3 regions of the Dactylosporangium sp. CA-139114 genome follow, and region 2 is predicted to be linked to each of the others. Evidence: riboswitches for the same ligand, from Rfam matches in the RefSeq annotation. Region 2 holds a riboswitch; each other region holds the start of a gene.
What was found. A riboswitch is a leader RNA that binds a small molecule or an ion and turns the genes downstream of it on or off. The one in region 2 is predicted to bind cobalamin.
Positions count from the first base shown of each region.

Region 1: linked by a shared signal. The riboswitch ahead of ACQP2P_RS16125 (hypothetical protein) and the one ahead of bluB (5,6-dimethylbenzimidazole synthase) in region 2 are both predicted to bind cobalamin.
Region 3: linked by a shared signal. The riboswitch ahead of ACQP2P_RS11860 (VWA domain-containing protein) and the one ahead of bluB (5,6-dimethylbenzimidazole synthase) in region 2 are both predicted to bind cobalamin.

Region 1 covers NZ_CP192080.1:3,549,873-3,556,331, forward strand. The annotation lists gene ACQP2P_RS16105 (cell wall anchor protein) at 1-1,268, opposite strand, end outside; gene ACQP2P_RS16110 (hypothetical protein) at 1,359-1,835, opposite strand; gene ACQP2P_RS16115 (peptidase) at 1,859-2,914, opposite strand; cobalamin riboswitch at 3,268-3,467, shown strand; gene ACQP2P_RS16120 (hypothetical protein) at 3,606-3,815, opposite strand; gene ACQP2P_RS16125 (hypothetical protein) at 3,958-5,919, shown strand; gene ACQP2P_RS16130 (hypothetical protein) at 6,041-6,459, opposite strand, start outside.
Region 2 covers NZ_CP192080.1:3,041,688-3,048,146, reverse strand. The annotation lists gene ACQP2P_RS13820 (zinc-dependent alcohol dehydrogenase) at 1-181, shown strand, start outside; gene ACQP2P_RS13815 (SanA/YdcF family protein) at 255-992, opposite strand; gene ACQP2P_RS13810 (TolB family protein) at 1,223-2,167, shown strand; gene bluB (5,6-dimethylbenzimidazole synthase) at 2,168-2,788, opposite strand; cobalamin riboswitch at 2,825-3,029, opposite strand; gene ACQP2P_RS13800 (serine hydrolase domain-containing protein) at 3,124-4,500, shown strand; gene ACQP2P_RS13795 (sensor histidine kinase) at 4,497-5,459, shown strand; gene ACQP2P_RS13790 (response regulator) at 5,456-6,100, shown strand; gene ACQP2P_RS13785 (alpha/beta fold hydrolase) at 6,176-6,459, shown strand, end outside.
Region 3 covers NZ_CP192080.1:2,612,130-2,618,588, reverse strand. The annotation lists gene cbiE (precorrin-6y C5,15-methyltransferase (decarboxylating) subunit CbiE) at 1-97, opposite strand, end outside; gene ACQP2P_RS11870 (cobyrinate a,c-diamide synthase) at 88-1,416, opposite strand; gene cobO (cob(I)yrinic acid a,c-diamide adenosyltransferase) at 1,410-2,012, opposite strand; gene ACQP2P_RS11860 (VWA domain-containing protein) at 2,017-4,065, opposite strand; cobalamin riboswitch at 4,123-4,247, opposite strand; gene ACQP2P_RS11855 (hypothetical protein) at 4,350-5,219, shown strand; gene ACQP2P_RS11850 (hypothetical protein) at 5,341-6,126, shown strand; gene ACQP2P_RS11845 (hypothetical protein) at 6,201-6,459, shown strand, end outside.

The sequences.
Region 1 (6,459 bases), 510 kb from region 2:
GTCGTGGTCGCGGTCGCCGTCGGGGATGCGCTCGACGCGGACGCCGACGGTGAGCTGCTCGCCGACGCGGTGGGCGACGGGCTGACCGTGGCGCTCGCCGACGGGCTCGGCGACGCGGACCGTGACGCCGACGGGCTGGCCGAGGCGGACGGTGATCCGGTGCCGGGTTTGCCGATGTCGCCGAGCGGGATCTGGACGAGGGCGAGGAGGGCCTGGGCGGTGGCGCGGCGCCACTGGTCGCGGGTCATGTCGTCGATCGCCCCGGCCGCGAACGCGGTCGCGGAGTAGGCGAGGGCGCCCTTGTCCGTGCCGGTGGTGAGCTGAAGCGCGGCGACCCACGTGGCGGCCTTGCCGGCAGCGGTGGTCGCGCCGGCGCCGGCGAGGGCTTCACCGGCGAGGCCGGTGCTGTTGCTGTTGGCCACCGACGGCAGGTTCGGATCGGGTTGCTGCGGCCCGTTGACGAACGAGCCGTCCGGCGCCTGCTTCGCCTCCAGCCAGGCAACACCCTTCGCCGCCGCGGTGGCGGCGCCGGGGGCGAGACCGGCGGCGAGGAGGGCCTGTACCGCGATCGCGGTCGAGTCGACGTCCGGGACGTCGTCGCTGCTGCACGCGGTCCCGGCCGGGTCGGGGTTGAGCCGGAACCCGCCGGCCGGGCACTGCTGCCGGATCAGGTAGGTGATCGTGTCGGCGGGGGCGCCGCCGGAGCGGGTCAGGCCGAGGATCGCGAGGGACTGGTCGAAGGTGTTGGACGCGTCGCCGCCGTACACCTCGGGGGTGGTGTCGCGGACCCGGCCCTGGTGCGGGCCGGACGTGGCGATGAGGGCGCGGGTCTGGGCGTCGAGGTCGAGACCGCCGAAGTGTTTCGGGTCCCGCCCGGCTGCCTCGGCGGCGAGGAGGAGTTTCGCGGTGGAGCCGGCGTCGACGATCCGGTCGAGGTCGCCGTCGCCGTCGCCGTCGCCGTCGATCTCGTAGAAGGAGAACGCGGCGGCGTTCGCGGCGACCTGGTCGGCGACGTGGTCCGCGACGGCGGGGGCGACGCCGGTCGCGCGCAGGGCGAGGAGGGCGTCGATGGTGAGGCCGATGTCGGGCATGCCGAAGTTGGTCAGCACCCCGTCCTCGAGCTGGGTGGTCAGCCACGTCGCCGCGTCCCGGGCCGCCGCCTGCTGCGCCGGGCTCGGCGCGGCGAGAGCGCCCGCGGTGGCGGCGAGCGCGGCGGTGAGCGTGGCGGCGAGGACGGCAGCGGCGCTGCGGGAGGGGCGCGGACGCATGTCGAGGGGTTGCCTTCCCGGGTGGGGCCGGGGATGCGGTGCCGCGGCAGGTCGTGCCGCGGCACCGCGCCCGGGTCGAATGGGTGATGGTCAGGGGGCGGTGATGGAAGGCTGTTGGCCGGAGCCGAAGCGCCAGCCTTCGACGGTGCCGATCGCCGGGTTGTAGGAGGAGGCGCCGAGGCTGCTGTAGGTCCAGGCGCCGCCGGGGGTGGCGTGCCAGTACGACCAGTACGCCGAGGCGGGCGGGGTGTTCACGCACGGCTCGGTCGCCGCGGTCGGCTGGCCGTTGATCCGGCACACGAACGCCAGGCCCCAGCGCTGGGTGCCGGTGACGGTGAACCCGGACCCGGTCAACGACGCCAGCCCGGTCGCCGGGTCACCGGCGAAACAGCTGGTAACGACGCCGCCGCCGAGGGAGCCGAAGTCGACGACGACCGTCACGCCGGTCGACGGGGCGCACGCCGCGGCGTGCGCCGCCAAGGGGGCCGGTTCGGCGAGCACGAGGGCCCCGGTGACGCCGAGGGCGGCGAGGGCGGTGGACAGGGCGCGGCGCAGGGTAGACCTCATCGTCCCTCCAACATGGACAGTGGTCATGGGCAGGCCAGCACGGGCGCGGCCGGGCGGGCCCCGGCGGCGGACAGGGTCGCCAGCCCGGACCCGGTGAGGCCGGGGACAGCCTGTGCGGTGGCCCGCACGGCGGTGGCCGGGTCGAACCCGGCCGTCGTGTAGGCGATCGCGCCGCGATTGGCGGCGGGGCCGGTGCAGCGGACCTGCAAGGTCAGCAGGAAGCCGCGGGCCTTCAGCCAGGCGACGGGCCGGCCGGCGACGGCGAGGGCCTGCGCGGCCAGACCGGTACTGTTCGCGTTCACCACACCGGAGCCGTTATTGAAGGAGCCATCGGCGGCCTGCTTCGACACCAGCCAGGCGATCGCCGGGGCGGCGTCGGCGGGGCGGTGGACGGCCAGGAGCGCCTGCACAGCCAGGGCGGTCGCGTCGACGTCGCTGGTGCAGGTGGGCTGGTCGAAGTAGAGCGGGTACCCGCCATCCGCGCACCGCGTGCCGGCCAGGTAGGCCGCGCCCGAGGCAGGCGCCCCGCCGGTAGTGCGGCCCAGCGTGAGCAGCGCGAACGCCTGGGTGAACTGGTTGCTGTAGTCACCGAACGCGGACCGGTCCGAGAACCGGCCCGACGGCGCCTGCAGCCCGCGCAGCCGGGTGATGAGGTCGACGCCGCCGAACGCGGCCGGGTTCCCGCCGCGCACCTGCACGGCGAGGGCGAGCTTCGCGGTGGCGCCGGCGTAGGCCTCGGTGCCGTCGCCGATGTATCCGGTCAGGATCTCCGGACGGGCGAGCCAGGTAGTGGCCTTGGTCGCGTTGGTGTCGGCGACCTTCGCAGCGGCGAACGCGAGGACGGCGTCGATGGTGAGGCCCTGGTCGGGGTAGGCGACGCCGTCGAAGACGACCTCGAACCGTTCGCCGTCGACGAGCTGGCGGGCCAGCCACCCGGCGGCCGCGTCGGGCCGGTTGAGGGTCGGCGGGGTGGCGGCCGCGGCAGGCGCGGTGGCGACGCTGAGCAGGACGGTGGAGAGAGCGAGCGCGGTGAGCACCCCGGTGAGGAGGGTGCGTGCGCGGTGCCGGCGGACTGCCATCAGGCGGTGCCTTTCCGGCCCTGGCAGTCGAGAGAAACCGGACGGAAACGGGATGCCCGGCGGCTCCGACCCGTGGGCCACGACGGGTAGGGAGGTACAGAACCAACGCGCGCAGACAGGTACTCGGGCTCACGACCACCACGGGTGTGCGGGTCGTCTACCGTTGCGGGCCAGCGCCGGACTTCAACCGGACTTCCCCCATCAACGCACGGCTATGCAGTTGTGACCGTCAGTCTGTCGATGTGGCGTCGCGGCGTCAATCCCTACCGACCGGGTGTGGCGATGACGACACGCCGACACGACATCTGGTGTTTCGCTTTCTCGATGCCACCCAGATGCGGTGTTGCCCGCACCTGGTCAGGCCGGGCCTCGGTGAGGTTGGTCGTGGCAACAGGGAACCCGGTGTGATTCCGGGACTGCCCCGCAGCGGTAAGTGGGAACGAACGCCGTCAACGAAGCACTGGACCCGAAGGGGTCTGGGAAGCGACGGTCAGTAGGCGACCGGAAGGTCAGGCCCGCGAGTCCGAAGACCTGCCAGCGCACCGTGCACCCGACCGGGGGTGGGCGGTGGTCGGAGGCCGCGCGGGACGGCCGACGCCAACGGCAGGTGACGGCGTGTGCCGTTCCCCTGCGGCGTCGTCCCTGCAGCTCCGGCTCAGTGGCGATCCGCCCGGCGATGGACGACCCAGAATCAGGCGGCGGTGTCGACGCCGTGGGCCTCGCGCAGCTCGGCCAGGTCGAGGCCAGCCGCTCCAAGAGCGGCGCTCAGGGCGCTCAGGCTCGGCAGATTCCTGGCATCGCCGTCTGGACCGATGAGCCGATACCACGCGATGGCGCCGACGCCGCCGACCTCCACCCGCCATCGGCGATCTCGGGTCTCCCACGCTCCGACCACACCCATGCGCCCGACGCTACGACCGCCCCTGACCTGTGCAAAGGGATGATCGAGAACTACAGCAGTGTGATTCAGCGGTGGCGCACCGACGGGTGAATCCGCGAGCTCCTCCTGGATTCCGAGAGCTGGTAGCCGATATCACGGATTCGTGGTGCACGTGAGGTCCGTGCCGGCCGCCCGGCGGCCGGGGCGCGCAAGCAGTCCGCGGGCGGAGCCGGGCGGACTGGCCGACGTCGTCACCTTGCAGCGGCGGGCCCGGTCGGGCAGCAGCCCGCAGGACGAGCAGGCGCTGTACCAGGACAGCCTGGCGGAGTACACGTGGGCGCGGGACGTCGCCGGGCTGGCGGGGACCACGTTGCAGCAGCTGATCCGCCCGGTGATCGAGGTCTGTGACTTCTACGAGTGCGTGCCGTGGCAACTGACGCCGGGCCGGCTCGATCAGTACTTCGTCGGCCCGGGCCGGCGGGCTCCGGCGACGATGCGCAAGAAGCTGCTGAACATCGACAGCTATTTCGCGTTCCTCGAGCAGCGGTACGCGGGCGAGATCATGCAACGGTTCGGCGCCGCCGTGGTGTCGCCGGTGGACACGTTCAACCGGCCCCGGCATCGCGGCGACTTCGGGCTGCGAGTGCCGCCGTCGCGGCGGGCGATGCTCGAGTTCTTCGCCGCGTGGCGGGCCGCGCTGCCGCAGGCGCGCAAGTACCACGTCGCGGTCCGCGACTACGTGATGGCGAAGATCGCCTACCTGTCCGGGGTCCGTGCGGCCGAACTGTGCGCCGTGCGCATCGGCGACGTGCACTGGGAGCTCGGCCAGTGGGGCCGGTTCGTGGTGCGCGGCAAAGGCGCCCGGGGGTCCGGACCCCGAGAGCGGATGGCGTTCCTGTTCGCCGAGGGCCGGGAGCTGTTGTGGTGGTACGTCGAGCAGATCCGCGGCGAGTTCCGCGACGACCCGGAGGACATGCTGGCGCCGCTGTGGCCGTCCGAGCGACTTCCCGCCGCGCCCGTGGCCGCACGAGCGCACCGCTGGCCGGACCGGGCCCGCCGCGACGCCCTGCGCGTGCTGCGCCTGATCGCGTCCTGGCTCGGGACCGCAGCACCGATCCGCCGCAGCGACGTCGTCAACGCCGCACGCGAGCACCGCGCCGGTGCCGCCGCCCGGGTGGTGCAGTTCCTCGCCACGCACGGCCTGCTGATCGACGACCGGCAGCCACGCACGGACGCGCACGAGCGCGCCGCCCGCCGCCTCCAAGCCGCCGTCCCGCCGGCGTACCAGGCCGACGTCGCCACCTGGACCCAATCTCTGCGAACCCCAGGACCCCACGGCACCCCACCACGGTCCTGGGCTGCCGTCCACATCTACCTGCATCACACCCTGCCGGTGCTGATCGACTGGGCGCCCCTGTTCCCGTCGCTCACCGCGATCACGCGCGACGACATCGACGCCGCGCTCGCCGCCCATCCCCGCGGCTCCATCCAACTCCAGCGCACCGGCCTGCGATCGCTGTTCCAGGCGTTACGCCATCGTCGGCGCATCTTCACCGACCCGACCCGCAACGTCCGCGGCCGCCACGCTCGACCGCTCGTCCGGCCGATCCCGTCCGACCGGCTCCGCGGCCTGCTCGACCGGGTTCCCAACACCATGGCCCGAGCCGTCGTCGCGCTTGTGGCACTGCACGCCCTGCAGGTCGAGGAACTCCGCGACATCCGCCTCGACCACCTCGACCGGGTGCGATGGCGACTCACCATCCATCGCCGCGGCGGCCGGACCCACCACCTCGTGATTGACGAGACCACTAAAGACCTGATCGGCGCATGGTTACGGGAGCGCATGCGGAGGTGGCCCACGAGTACCAACCCGTATCTCTTTGTGACTCGGCTGACCGCCCTCGACCCGCTCAACCCACAAATCAGTCGCACCGCGATCGTGCGCCACTTCCCGCCGCTCGGGCTCGGCCCCGCACAGCTGCGCGCCGACCGCATCTTGTACGAGGCGACCCAGTCAGCCGACCCGCTGATGCTGATGCGTCTGTTCGGTCTGTCGAAAAGCACGGCCATGCACTACCTCGCGGCTGCCGCTCCAGCGCACGGACGTGATCCGATCATGCCGTAGCCACCCCGCGGCACCCATTCGCCGAACCCGACGGCAGGCATCAGCAGCCTATCGATCCGACTTCCCGCGCATCCACAGTGGACTTTCAGCCGGAAGTATGTGTTGCGTTCGCGAGTGGTGGTCAGTTGGCGTGCCGAGCGGCGAGCCGGTCGAAGAAGGTGTTAAGGCGCTCGGCCGTGGAGGAGTGGTCGACGAGGTCGACGCCGCCGAACCGGTAGACCTCGTAGCCGGCCAGCCGCAACTCGCGATCCTCGGCCATCATGTCGGCGTACCGCCGAGGGCTGGCGCGGCCATCGTCGTCGGCGTAGTGGTGCGGACCGTCGCATTCGATGACCACCCGGGCGTGATGGGGCAGGAGCATCAGGAAGTCCATGCGCTGCCGCTGCAAGGGCGCCTGTCCGGGCGGGTACTGGCTGCGGGTGTACGGGTCGTAGTGCAGATACACCTGCGGGATCAGCGCCGGGATGTCCGGGCCGAGGCGGACGTAACGGTTGGTGTAGGTTCGCAGGATCCGTCGCTCGGCGTCGTTGTCGCCGAGCG
Region 2 (6,459 bases):
CGCGATGGTGCGGCGGATGCGGGAGGTGTACCCGCGGGCACTCGCCCTCGTCACCGGGGGCCGGGCGGACGTCCGGTCCCTGGTGAGCCACCGCTACCCGCTGACCTCGGTGGCCGAGGCGTTCGCCGTCGCCAACGCCCGCAAGGGCCTGAAGGTCCTCATCGAGCCGGCCGGACCCTGACCCGCCCGGGCGCCGGGCGAGGGCCCGGAGCCCGTTCGCGCGTCCCGGCCCCGGCGGCGGCGATCCGCCGGCGTCAGGGTGTGTGGGCGGCGATCGCGTCGGCCAGGCTGCGGTCCGGCGGGGACTGCACGGCCGGGGCGCGCAGACGCGCGGCGTCCCAGGCCGCCTTCCACGCCGCGCCGACGTCGCGGGCGCGGTTCTTCCAGATCGTGAGCTGCCGGCAGCCGTCGCACCCCGACGGCACGCCCCAGGCGTCGACGCCGACGCGGCGGCAGAGGGTGACGGCACCGTACAGGTGGATGTCCTGGCTCACCAGCAGCGCCTTGGTCACGCCGTAGACGTCGTGCGCGCGGCGGCAGGTGTCGTAGGTGTCCAGGCCGTAGGGGTCGACGACGACGCGGGACCGCTCGACGCCGTGCCGGGCGAGGTAGTCGCCCATCACCCGGACCTCGTTGCCCGAGCCGCCGTGCGCGTCGCCGGAGATGAGCAGCGCCTTCGCCTTGCCGGCGGCGATGAGCTCGGCGGCCTTGTCGAGCCGGTTGCGCAGGAAGGTCATCGGGTCCTGCCCGCCGGGGGCGACCTGGGCCCCGAAGACGATCGCGACGTCGGCGGCGGGCGCCTGCGCGACGGCGACGAGGCGCCCGGAGGACGCCGCGTGGACCCACACCGTCGGGACCATCACCACCGCGACGAGCAGCACCGCGACAGCGCCGAGGCGCAGCAGCGTCCGGCGGCGGCGACGCGGCGGCCGGGGCGGCTCCGGCTCGTCCGGCGCCGCCGTCGCGTCAATCCCGGTGTCCGCGTTCGTCATGCGCGCAGCATGCCACGGCGGGGCAAGCGCAACGGCCGGGAACCGCCTGGAACGGCCCGCGCTGCCCGGTCTGCGTCCAGGCGGCCGGCGCCGCCCTCCACGACAGCCGCCGCCCCGTGCGCGGGCCCGCCGACGCCCTGCCGGAGCCCGGAACCGGGCGGTGTCGGGTTTCGGCGGCGGTGGCGACTTGCCCGGAATTGAGCGGGTCAAGCTCGGCTACCGTGCCGCCCATGCAGCGACCCCTGACGATGAGTCTGGCCGTGGGTCTGGGTGTGCTCGCCGTCCTCGGCACGGCCCCGGCCACCCCCGCCGCCGCGGCGTTTCCGGGCGCCAACGGCCGCCTCGCCTTCCAGCGCTTCGACGCCGCCGGCACCGCGCTCGGCGACATCTACACGGTCACCGCGTCCGGCAAGGGCGAGACCGACCTCACCGGCACCCCGGCGGTCGAGGACCGCGACCCCGCCTGGTCCGCCGACGGCACGCGCATCGCGCTGCGCCGCTACGGGGCCGGCCCCGACGAGCTGTGGGTGATGAACGCCGACGGCAGCGGCCTGACCGTCGTGCCCGGCAGCGGCACCGCGTCCGCCCCGGCCTGGTCCCCGGGCGGCGGCACGCTCGTCTACGAGTGCTGGTCCGGCGGCCGGACCGACATCTGCTCGATCGCCCCCGACGGCACCGGCCTCACCCACCTGACCAGCACCGCCGGCGTCGACGAGCACACCCCGGTGTGGTCGCCCAACGGCCTGAAGATCGCCTTCGTCCGCGACGGCGCCGCGGGCGGCAGCAACCTGCTGACGCTCAGCGTGAAGACGCTGGGCACGACGGTGGTCACCACGGCGGTGGCCGGGACCTACGACTCCGGCCCCGACTGGTCCCCCGACGGCACCCAGCTCGCCTTCGGCCGGTTCGTCGCCGGCAGCGGCTACGGCACCGGGATCTACCGCGTCCCGGCCGCGGGCGGCCGCGCGACGCTGGTGACCCGGCCCCTGGCGGGCAGCGACTCGCACCACACGATGCCGGCCTGGTCCCCCGACGGCACGCGGATCGCGTACTGCGACCTGGACGACGACGAGGCCTGGGGGCACATCTTCACGATCAAACCCGACGGCACCGGCAACACCCAGGTCACCTTCGGCCCGCAAACCGACGAGGCGCCCGACTGGCGGCCCGTCTGATCACCAGCGGTTCTCGTGGCGGACCTGGTGCAGCGGGGAGCGGCGGCGCCACCCGTGCCGCTCCAGGTCCGGCACCTCCCGCAGCCGGCTCACCGGCCCGAGGCACAGCCACGCCACGGGCCGCACGCCGGCCGGGATGCCGAGCAGGTCGCGCAGGAAGTCCTCGCGGTAGAACGACACCCAGCCGACGCCGAGGTCCTCGGCCGTGGCCGCGAGCCACAGGTTCTGGATGGCGAGGCACACCGAGTAGAGGCCGGCGTCGGCGATCGCGTGGCGGCCCAGCACCGCGGGGCCGCCGCGCTCGGCGTCGTAGGTGACCACGACCGACAGCGTCGACTCCAGCACCCCGTCGATCTTGATGCGGGCGAACCGGGCGGCCGCCTCGGCGTCGAGGGTCGCGGCGAACACCTCGCGCTCGTGCGACACGTGCGCGTGGAAGGCCTCGCGCGGGGCCCGGTCGCGCACGACGACGAAGTCCCACGGCTGGGACAGCCCGACGCTGGGGGCGGCGTGCGCGGCGCCGAGGATCCGGTCGAGAGTGGCGTCGGGCACCGGGGCGCCCGTGAACTCGCCGCGCACGTCGCGGCGGCGGTTGATGATGTCGTACAGCTCGTGCGTCATGGCAGGCTCCCGCTGCGCTCGCGCCCCGGGCGGGCCGGGGCCGTCAGTCGCGAGGCCGGTCTTCGGACTCCCGGATCGTCGCCTCACCGCCCGCCTTCCCAGCCCGTGCGGGCCAGTGGCTACGCGTGCGCGTGTGGGCGGCGGCTCCCCGGTCACCGCGGCGGGCCCGTGCCGGATTCGCACCGGCTTCCCAGATTCTCCCCACTGTCGCCGGCGGGGCACCTCGCTTCAGTACTTGCCGTCGCGAAGGGTACCGCACCCCCGACTTTCGTCGGGGGTGGCCGCGGCGCTTCGCCAGATCCGCCCGGCCGCGGCGCTGCCTAGCGTCAGGTGGCATGAACCGCAGACTGCTCGCCCTCGTGGCCGCCGCCGCCGTGCTGTGGCCCGCCGCACCGGCCCAGGCCGGGCCGGCCACGCCGAAAGCCCCGATACCCGTCGACACCTATCTGCGCCAGGCCCTCGACGGGACCGGGCTGCCCGGGCTCTCCGCCGTCGTGACGCACGGGGACGAGGTCGTGCACGCGGCCGGCTACGGCCACGACTCGACGGGCGCGCCGGTCACCGCGCGCACGCCGATGCGGGTCGCCTCGGTGAGCAAGTCGTTCACGGCGATGGCGGTCATGACGCTCGTGGACGCCGGGAAGGTGGCGCTGGACGAGCCCGTCGCCGAGCAGCTGCCCGAGTTCCGGATGGCCGACCCGCGCGCGGCCCGCGTCACGGTGCGCCAGCTGCTCGACCAGACGTCCGGCCTCGCCGACGGCGGCGTCGGCATCCCCGCGGCCGAGGCCACCGGCAGCCCCGCCGAATACGTGGCGGCGCTGCGGTCCGGGCACCTCGCCGCCGAGCCCGGCACCGCGTGGGCCTACTGCAACGCCAACTACGAGATCGCGGCCCGGCTCGTGGAGGTCGCCGGGGGCGCGGGCTTCGGGCAGTACGTCCGGATGCACGTCTTCGAACCGCTCGGGATGACCGGCAGCTCCGTCGGGGGCGCGGCGGCGGACGGCCACATCTCGCTCTTCGGCGCCTGGGTGGCGCGGCCGGAGCTGCGCGCGTTCGGGGCGCGCGGCGGCGCGGGCGGGGTCGTCACCGACGCCGACGACATGGGCCGGTGGCTCATCACCCAGACCGGCCACGGCCCGCAGCTCGTGCGGCCGGAGAGCCTCGCGGCCATGCACGCGCCGTCGAAGGTGCGCGACTACGCGATGGGCTGGGGCCCGTCCGACGTGGACGGCAGCCGACTGCTCGTGCACGCGGGGAACCTGTTCACCTACACGGCCGTCGAGGCGATCGATCCCGCCACCGGCTACGGGTACGCGGTGATGACGAACAGCGCGGGCCTCTACGACGACACGTACGAGGTGCTGCGCGGCCTGGTCGCCCTGACCCGCGGCGCCGAGCCGCCGCCGGCGGGCGGGCAGCGGCAGCTGATCGAGCTCGTGCTGGGCCTGGTCGCGCTGGCCTCGGTGGGACTGGCCGTGCTGGGCGTGCTGCGCCCCTCCCGCCGCCGGTGGCGCCTGATCCCGCCGGTGCTCCCGGCGCTGGTGTTCGTGTCGTACCCGCAGTGGGTCTCGATCCTCATGAACGGCCGGACGGTCACGTGGGCGCAGGTGACGTACTTCGCCGCCCCGCTGACCGTCACCCTCGCCGTCGCGGCGTTGTCCGGCCTTGTCGTCGCGGCGGCCCACCTGCGCTCGATAGCCTCGGCCAGGTGAGCAAGTACCTCGTGTTCGCGGCGGTCGCCGGCATCTGTGTCGCCAGCGGCCTCTCCCTCGACCACGTCCCGGCCTGGCGTCAGCTGCTCTTCCCGGTGCTGAGCGCCGCCGCCTACCTGCAGGGCCGGCACCTGCCCGCGCGGCACGACTGGGCGGTGCCCGCGCTCGCCGCACTGCCCGGCGTCGTGCTGCTGGTGCCGGAGACCGCGCGCGGTGCCGGGGCGCTCATGTGCCTGGCCCTGTTCGTGGTGCTGCCCTGGCTCGCCGGCCGCTTCCGCCGCCAGCAGGCCGACCTGGTGCTGGCCGGCCGCGAGCGGATCGCGCAGCTGGAGCTGATCGCGCTGCGGGAACGCGCGCGCATCGCGGCGGACATGCACGACTCGCTCGGGCACGAGCTGGCGCTGATCGCCCTGCGGGCCGGCGCGCTGGAGCTGGCCCCGGACCTGTCCCAGCCGCACCGGGAGGCGGCCGCGGCCCTGCGCGCGTCGGCCGTGACCGCCACGGACCGCCTGCGCGAGACGATCGGCATCCTGCGCGAGTCGGCCCCGGCCGACCCCGCCGGCGAGCGCGTCGAGGCGCTCGTGCAGCGGGCGCGCGAGGCCGGCATGGTCATTGCCCTGCGCGTCGGCGCTGGGCCGCGGCCGCCGACGGTCGAGCGGGCCGTCCACCGGGTCGTGCAGGAGGCGCTCACCAACGCGGCCCGCCACGCCCCCGGCTCCGCGGTGGCGGTGGACATCGAGCACCGCGGAGATGCGATCGTCGTCGTCGTGCGCAACGAGCTGGGGGACAACGGGCCGGCAGACAACGAGCCGGGGGACACGGTGGCCGTACCGTCCGGGGACGGCAGCGGCCTGTCCGGCCTGCGCGAACGCCTGCGCCTGCTCGGCGGCTCCCTGCGATCCGGCCCGGGCGACGGCGGGTTCACGGTCACGGCCCGCATCCCGGTGGCCCGCCCGTGATCCGGGTCGTGCTCGCCGACGACGAGGCCATGATCCGCGCCGGGATTCGGGCGATCCTCGCCACCGACCCGGGCATCGAGGTCGTCGCCGAGGCCGCCGACGGCCGCGAGGCGGTCGAGCTCGTGCGCGCCCACCGACCGGACCTGGTGCTGCTCGACATCCGCATGCCGCGCCTCGACGGCCTGTCCGCCGCGGCCGAGCTGCGGGCGGCCGCGCCGGACGTCGCGGTGGTGCTGCTGACGACGTTCGACGAGGACGAGTACGTGGCCCGGGCCCTGGCCGAGGGCGCCGCCGGCTTCCTGCTCAAGGCGGCCGACCCGCGCGAGCTGATCCTCGGCGTGCGCGCGGTCGCCGGTGGCGCCGCCTACCTGTCGCCCCGCATCGCCCGGAAGGTCATCACCCGCCTCGGCGGCGGCCGCCTCGCCCGTGCGGAGGCCGCCCGGCGACGCCTGGACCGGCTGACCCCGCGCGAGCGCGACGTCCTCGGCGGCGTCGGCCGGGGCCTGTCCAACCAGGAGATCGCCGCCGACCTGCACCTCTCCGAGGGCACGGTGAAGGCCCACGTGAGCGCGATCCTGCTGCGGCTGGGCCTGAACAACCGCGTGCAGGCCGCCATCCTGGCCTGCGAGGCCGACGGCTGAGCCGGCGATCCCACGTTCGTCCGGTTCGCGGCCGGACGGGGCACGCGGCCGCGCCGGCCGCTCTAGTCTCGGGTGATGACGCAGACGACGCACACGCTCGCCCTGCCGGGGGCCGACCTGGTCTACGACGTCGCCGGGACGCTGCCGCCGGCGGACGGCCGGCCCCTGCTGTTCATGGTCGGCCAGCCCATGACCGCGGACGGGTTCCGCGCGCTGGCCGAGCACTTCCCGGACCGCACCGTCGTCACCTACGACCCGCGCGGCCTCGGCCGCAGCGTGCGCACCGACGGCGGGACCACCGACACGCCGCAGGAGCAGGCCGCCGACCTGCACCGCCTCGCCGAGGCGCTCGGCGCCGG
Region 3 (6,459 bases), 430 kb from region 2:
TGGACAGTGACCCGGTGGACAGTGACTCGCGCAGGAGCGAGAGCACCTCCGCCGGGTCCGTCGACGGGCGGGCGCCGAGACCGAGCACTAGACGCACGACGCCACCAGGCGGTGCGCGAAGCCCGGGTGGCCGGCCCAGTGCAGGTGCAGGTAGGAGGCGTGCACGGCGCCGGACACGAAGCCGTCGCGGCCCTCGCGCCACGCCCAGGCCGGGGCCGCGCCCGTCGCCGGGGTGACGCGCGTGCGGTGGAACTCGTGGCCGGTCACGCGCGTGCCGGCCGGGGCGAGGACGCTGTCGGACAGGGCGACGGCGTCGCGGTAGCCCAGCGTGAGCGAGGGCGTCATGACCGCCTCGGCGTCCAGGACCCCGCACATCGGGCGGCCGTCGAGGGTGCGGCAGAGCCAGAGCAGGCCCGCGCACTCGGCCGCGATCGCGCCCCCGGCCGCGGCCAGGGCGGCCACCTCGCGGCGGAGGGGCTCGTTGGCGCAGAGCTGCTCGGCGTACACCTCCGGAAAACCACCGCCCACGACGAGCGCGCGGGCGCCGGCGGGCAGGGCCTCGTCCCGCAGCGGGTCCACTGTGGCCACCTGAGCGCCGGCCGCGGCGAGCAGCTCCACGGTCTCGGCGTAGCCGAACGAGAACGCTGGGCCGCCCGCGACCGCCACGACCGGCGCCCCGGCGACGGGCTCGGCGACGGCCGGCGTCCACGGCGGCGCGCACAGCGGCGGGGCGGCGCGGGCCACGGCCAGCACCGCGTCCAGGTCCACGCTCGCGGCCACGAGCCCGGCCAGGGCCGCGACCGACGCGGCCGCCTCCGCCGACCGCTCCACCACCGGCACCAGGCCGAGGTGGCGCGACGGGGCGGCGACGGCGTCGTGGCGGCGCAGGACGCCCAGCACCGGCGTGCCGACCTCGGCGCAGGCGTCGCGCAGGATCTGCTCGTGGCGGTCCGAGCCGACGCGGTTGAGGATCGCGCCGGCGATGTGGATGCCGTCGCCGAACGTGCGGAAGCCGTGGATGAGCGCGGCCACCGAGCGCGCCTGGGCGGTCGCGTCGACGACGAGGACGACGGGCGCGGCGAGCAGCCGGGCCACGTGCGCGGTGGAGCCGAACTCGCCGGCCCCGGTGCGCCCGTCGTAGAGGCCCATGACGCCCTCGACCACGGCCAGGTCGGTGCCGGCCGAGCCGTGCGCGAACAGCGGCCCGACGAGGTCCTCGCCGACGAGCACCGGGTCGAGGTTGCGGCCCGGGCGTCCGGCGGCGAGGGCGTGGTAGCCGGGGTCGATGTAGTCCGGCCCCACCTTGAACGGCGCCACGCGCTCGCCCCGCGCGGCGAACGCGGCCAGCAGGCCGGTCGCGACGGTGGTCTTGCCGTGACCGGAGGCCGGGGCCGCGATGACGAGCCGCGCTACCACTCGATGCCCTGCTGGCCTTTTCGCCCGGCGTCCATCGGGTGCTTGACCTTCGTCATGTCGGTCACCAGGTCGGCCAGCTCGAGCAGGTCGGGGTGCGCGTCGCGGCCGGTGACGACCACGTGCTGGTTGCCGGGCCGCTCGCGCAGGGTCTCCACGACGTCGGCGATGTCGACCCAGCCCCACTTGATCGGGTACGTGAACTCGTCGAGGACGTAGAAGCGGTACGCCTCCGCGGCCAGGTCGCGCTTGATCTGGGCCCAGCCCTCGGCCGCCTCGGCGGCGTGGTCGCGCTCGGTGCCGGGCCGCTGGATCCACGACCAGCCCTCGCCCATCTTGTGCCACACCACGCTGCCGCCCTGGCCGGTCGCGCCGAGCGCGCGCAGGGCGGTCTCCTCGCCGACCTTCCACTTCGGGCTCTTCACGAACTGGAACACGGCGATGGGCCAGCCGGCGCTCCACGCGCGCAGGGCCATGCCGAACGCGGCGGTGGACTTGCCCTTGCCCTGCCCGGTGTGCACGGCCAGCACGTGCTGGCGGCGGCGCTGGCGGGTGGTGAGCCCGTCGTCGGGCACGTTCTCGACCTTGCCCTGCGGCATCTGACTAGGCTCCCAGGCTCGCGAGTGGAATACAGGATGCGTCCAGGGCCCCGGCCAGGCGGCGGGCGAGGCCGAGGCGGATCGGGCCCTGCTCGCAGTCGACCACGACCGCGGGGACGCCGTGCAGCAGCGGTACGACGCTCAGCGGGTCCGGCCCGCTGGTCGAGCGCCCGTCGGTGACGACCACGAGCAGCGGGCGGCGGCGGGCGTCGCGGCGGCGCTCGCCGTGCAGGGTGCGCGCGGCCTGGCGCAGCCCGGCGGCCAGCGGCGTGCGGCCCCCGGTGCGCAGCTCGGCCAGGCGCACCACGCCGACCTCGTGGCTCGCGGTCGGCTCCAGCACCAGCGTGGCGTCGTGGCCGCGGAACGAGACCATCCCGACCTTGTCCCGGCGCTGGTACGCGTCGCGCAGCAGCGACAGGATCGCCGTCTTGACCACGCCCATGCGCTGCCGGGCGGCCATGGAGCCGGACGCGTCGACGACGAACAGCACCAGGTTCGCCTCACGGCCGACCTTGACCGCCTCGCGCACGTCGCGGGCCTCGGCGCGGCTCGACCCGCGCAGCGCGGCGGCGCGGATGGTGTCGGGCACGTGGATGCTCGTGAGCTTGCCGCCGAGCGGGGCGCGGGAGCGCACCACGCGGCCGTGGCGGGACAGGGCGGGCGAGCGGCGGCCGGCGTGCGCCCCCGCCTCGCGGTTCGCCCGGCCCGCGATGCTGAGCAGCTTCGGTTTGTACGGCACCCCGGCGAACGCCAGCTGCCCCGGCGCCCCGACGCTCGCGCCGGACGGGTCCCCCGCGTCCCCCGCGCCCACGTCCGCCGTGTCCGATTCGCCCCGCGAATCGGATTTGTCGGTAACGGGACCATCGTTCGGCTCGACCGGCGGCCGCTGCTCGGGCGCGACCGGCGGCGGCGGGTCCCCGGCCCCGGCCCGCTCCGACTCCGGCGAGTCGGGCATGTCCGAGATATCCGTCGGGCTGGGCGGAACCGGGTCATCGTCCGGGGGCGGGCCGCCGTCGCCGGGAGGCGGGTCCTCGTCCGGCCCGGCCTCCTGCTCGAGCACCTCTTCGAGGCGGTCGCGGTCGGCCCCCGGCGGGTCGAGCGGGTCCCGCCGGCGCCGGTGCGGCAGCGCCAGCCGGGCCGCGTCGCGCACGTCCGCCTTCGTGACCACGCTCCGCCCGTGCCAGGCCGCGAGCGCGACCGCCGTGCGGGCCACCACGATGTCGGCCCGGAGGCCGTCGACGCGGTACGCCAGGCAGATCCGCGCGATCCGGTCGAGCTGCGCGTCGGGCAGGGCCACCGCCCCGAGCCGGGCCCGGGCGCTGACGATCCGCGCGGCCAGGGCGGCGTCCTCGGCCACGTAGCGCCCGGCGAACGACGAGGGGTCGGCCTCGTACGCCAGCCGCCGCCGCACGACCTCGGCCCGCGGCGCGGCCTCCTGCGGCGCCGCGACCCCGACGACGAGCCCGAAACGGTCCACGAGCTGCGGCCGGGGCTCGCCCTCCTCGGGGTTCATGGTGCCCACGAGCAGGAAGCGGGCCGCGTGCTTGACCGACACGCCGTCGCGCTCGACGTGCGCGCGGCCCATGGCGGCGGCGTCGAGCAGCAGGTCGACGAGGTGGTCGGGCAGCAGGTTGACCTCGTCGACGTAGAGGACCCCGCGGTGCGCGGCGGCGAGCAGGCCCGGCTCGTAGGCCTTCACCCCGTCGCCGAGGGCCCGCTGCAGGTCCAGGGTGCCCACGACCCGGTCCTCGGTGGCCCCGACGGGCAGCTCGACCAGGGCGGACCGGCGGCGTTGGGTGCCCGCGCCGGGAGTGTGCGGGCCGTCCGGGCACTCGGGGTCGGGCGCGGCCGGGTCACAGGCGAAGCGGCAGCCGGCGACGACGTCGACCTCGGGCAGCAACGCGGCCAGGGCCCGCACGACGGTGGACTTGGCGGTGCCCTTCTCGCCGCGGACGAGCACCCCGCCGATGGCCGGCGAGACCGCCGTGAGCAGCAGCGCGAGGCGCAGATCGGCCAGGCCGACGACGGCCGAGAACGGATACGGCGGGGTCACGGGCACTCTTCCCTTCGGCGGGTCCGCGCCCGCGAGGCGGCTGTTGCGAGCGGCCGGAGTCTCCTGACTGCCGGTTCCGCGCCGCCCCTCGCCCGCCCCGGCCGTCGCCGGCCGTGGTCCGTGCTGAGGTGCGACTCCCCGGTCACAGTGGCGGGACCGTCCCGGACTCGCACCGGGTTCCTCCGCATACCGCTCGCCCGCCATCGTGTCCCACCGGCCACCGGCACGTCAACGTGGCGCGGTGTGACCCTCACGATCCGCACCGGCCGGCCGATGGGACGGGCATGCGGCGCGTCCTGGACTCGGCCGCGCAGACCCTGCTGTGCGCGCTCCTCGTGGCGGTCGCCCTGATCGCCGCGACGCCGCCGCGGCTGCCGGGGCTGGCCCCGGAGACCTCGGTGGCGCCGCCGGGCACGCGGGCGATGTGGCTGTGGGAGCACGACGATCCCGGGCCGGTCGTGGACTGGGCCGCGGCCAACGGGGTGCGAGCGCTGTTCGCGTACTACGACCCGCGCACCGACGACACCGCACGGCTGCGGCGCCTGCGGGAGCTGTGCGACGCGGCCGGCATCATGCTCGACGCGCTCGGCGGGGAGCCCGGCTGGACGACCGACCACGCCACCGCGCTGGCCTGGGCCGAGGGCGCCGCGGCCACGGGCCTGTTCCACGGGCTGCACCTGGACGTCGAGCCCTACCTGCTGCCCTCCTGGAGCCAGGACCAGGCATCACTGGTACCGCAGTATCTGTCACTGCTCGACGAGACGGCCACGGCCACGGACCTGCCGCTCGAGGCCGACGTGCCCTTCTGGCTGCCGACCGTGACCCTCGCCGGCGGGGTGAACCTGGCCGACGCCGTGCTCGCCCGCGTCTCCGGCGTCACGGTGATGAGCTACCGCAACACCGCCACCGGCGCCAACTCGATGGTCGGGGTCGCCGACGACCTGCTGCGGCGGGCCGGGCGGGTCGCCAAGCCGGTGCGCCTGGGCGCGGAGACGCAGGCCCTGGGCGACTGCGCGTACTGCACCTTCCACGGCACCACCGCCGGTCAGCTGCACCGGACCCTGGCCGCGGTCGACTCCGCCGCCCAGCGGTACCCGGCGTTCGCGGGCATCGCGGTGCACCAGTACGAGTCCTGGGTCGCCCTGAGCGGCTAGGCCCCCCGGGAACCCGAATCGACCCCGGCCGAACCGGAGGTGAACCACGACCGGCCTCAACCCGCCCCGTCCGCCGCCGATCAGCCGGTCGACAGCAGTCGTCATGGGAAGGACCCCTCCGATGCGCCGTACCGCCTCCATCGCCCTCGCCTGTGCCGCCGGCGCGGCCGCCATCGTTCCCGCGGCGGCCCCGGCCTCCGCGGCGGCGCCGGACTTCGGGCTGGTGGTGCCGGTGCTCGCGCCGATGCTGCCGGGCCAGACGGGGTGGGTGGGCACCATGTGGGCCGCGACCAGCGACGTCTGCGACGTGAAGGTGACCGCGAGCGGCGCCGGCGTGACGGTGAAGTACCCGGCCAACACCGCGGCCTACTCGTCGCTGTCGAAGGGCGACTCGCTGGCCAAGGGCCACGTGGACTACGCCGCGTTCAACGTCGCGCTCGCCGCCGGCAGCCCGCTCGCGCTCGTGCCGCTCAAGCTCGACTACACCTACACCGCGAAGGCCGACGGGGCGACGTCCTGCACCGGCACCCCGCGCTCCGGCTCCGTCACCGCCACGCTCCCGGTCGTCTCGGTCACCGGCGACGCCGTGGTGCAGAAGACAACCCAAGTGACCGTGCCGAAGGCGACCCCGGTCTGGTCGCAGCTGGTCTTCCAGTCCCGCAAGGCCGGCGTCGACAACCTGCAGATCACGGTCGCGGGCGCGCCGAGCGGCCTGGTTGTGTCCTACCCGGCCGAGCGTTCCTACACCGCCCTGAACAAGGGCACCGGCCTGGCCGTCGGCACCGACGACTTCGCCGCCGTCAAGTTCGACGCCACCAACGTGGCCGCCGGCACCTACAAGCTCACCGTCAAGCTCTCCTACGGCAGCACGACCGACTCGAACGACCTGACGCTCGTCGTCGCCTGACGCCCGGGCCGGCCGGTGCCCGCGCGGCGCCGGCCGGGCCGCCGTCGTTGTTCCACAGAGAGGTGGGAACGCTTGTGATCCGCTCCCGTGCCCTGCTCGCCGCGGCCACCCTGGCCCTCACGGCGGGCCTTTGCGCGTGCGGCAAGTCCGGGAACCCGGCCAAGACGGAGATCCAGGCGCCGAAGCCGTCGCCGTCGGCCTCGCTGACCCAGGACCGCCGCGAGACCATCTTCCTCGACGCGACCGCGCAGCACCTCTGCGCGGTGCAGTCGCAGGTGTACACCGACCCGTCGGCGATGGCCTCGGCCTACGCGTCCCGCCCCGTCTACACGG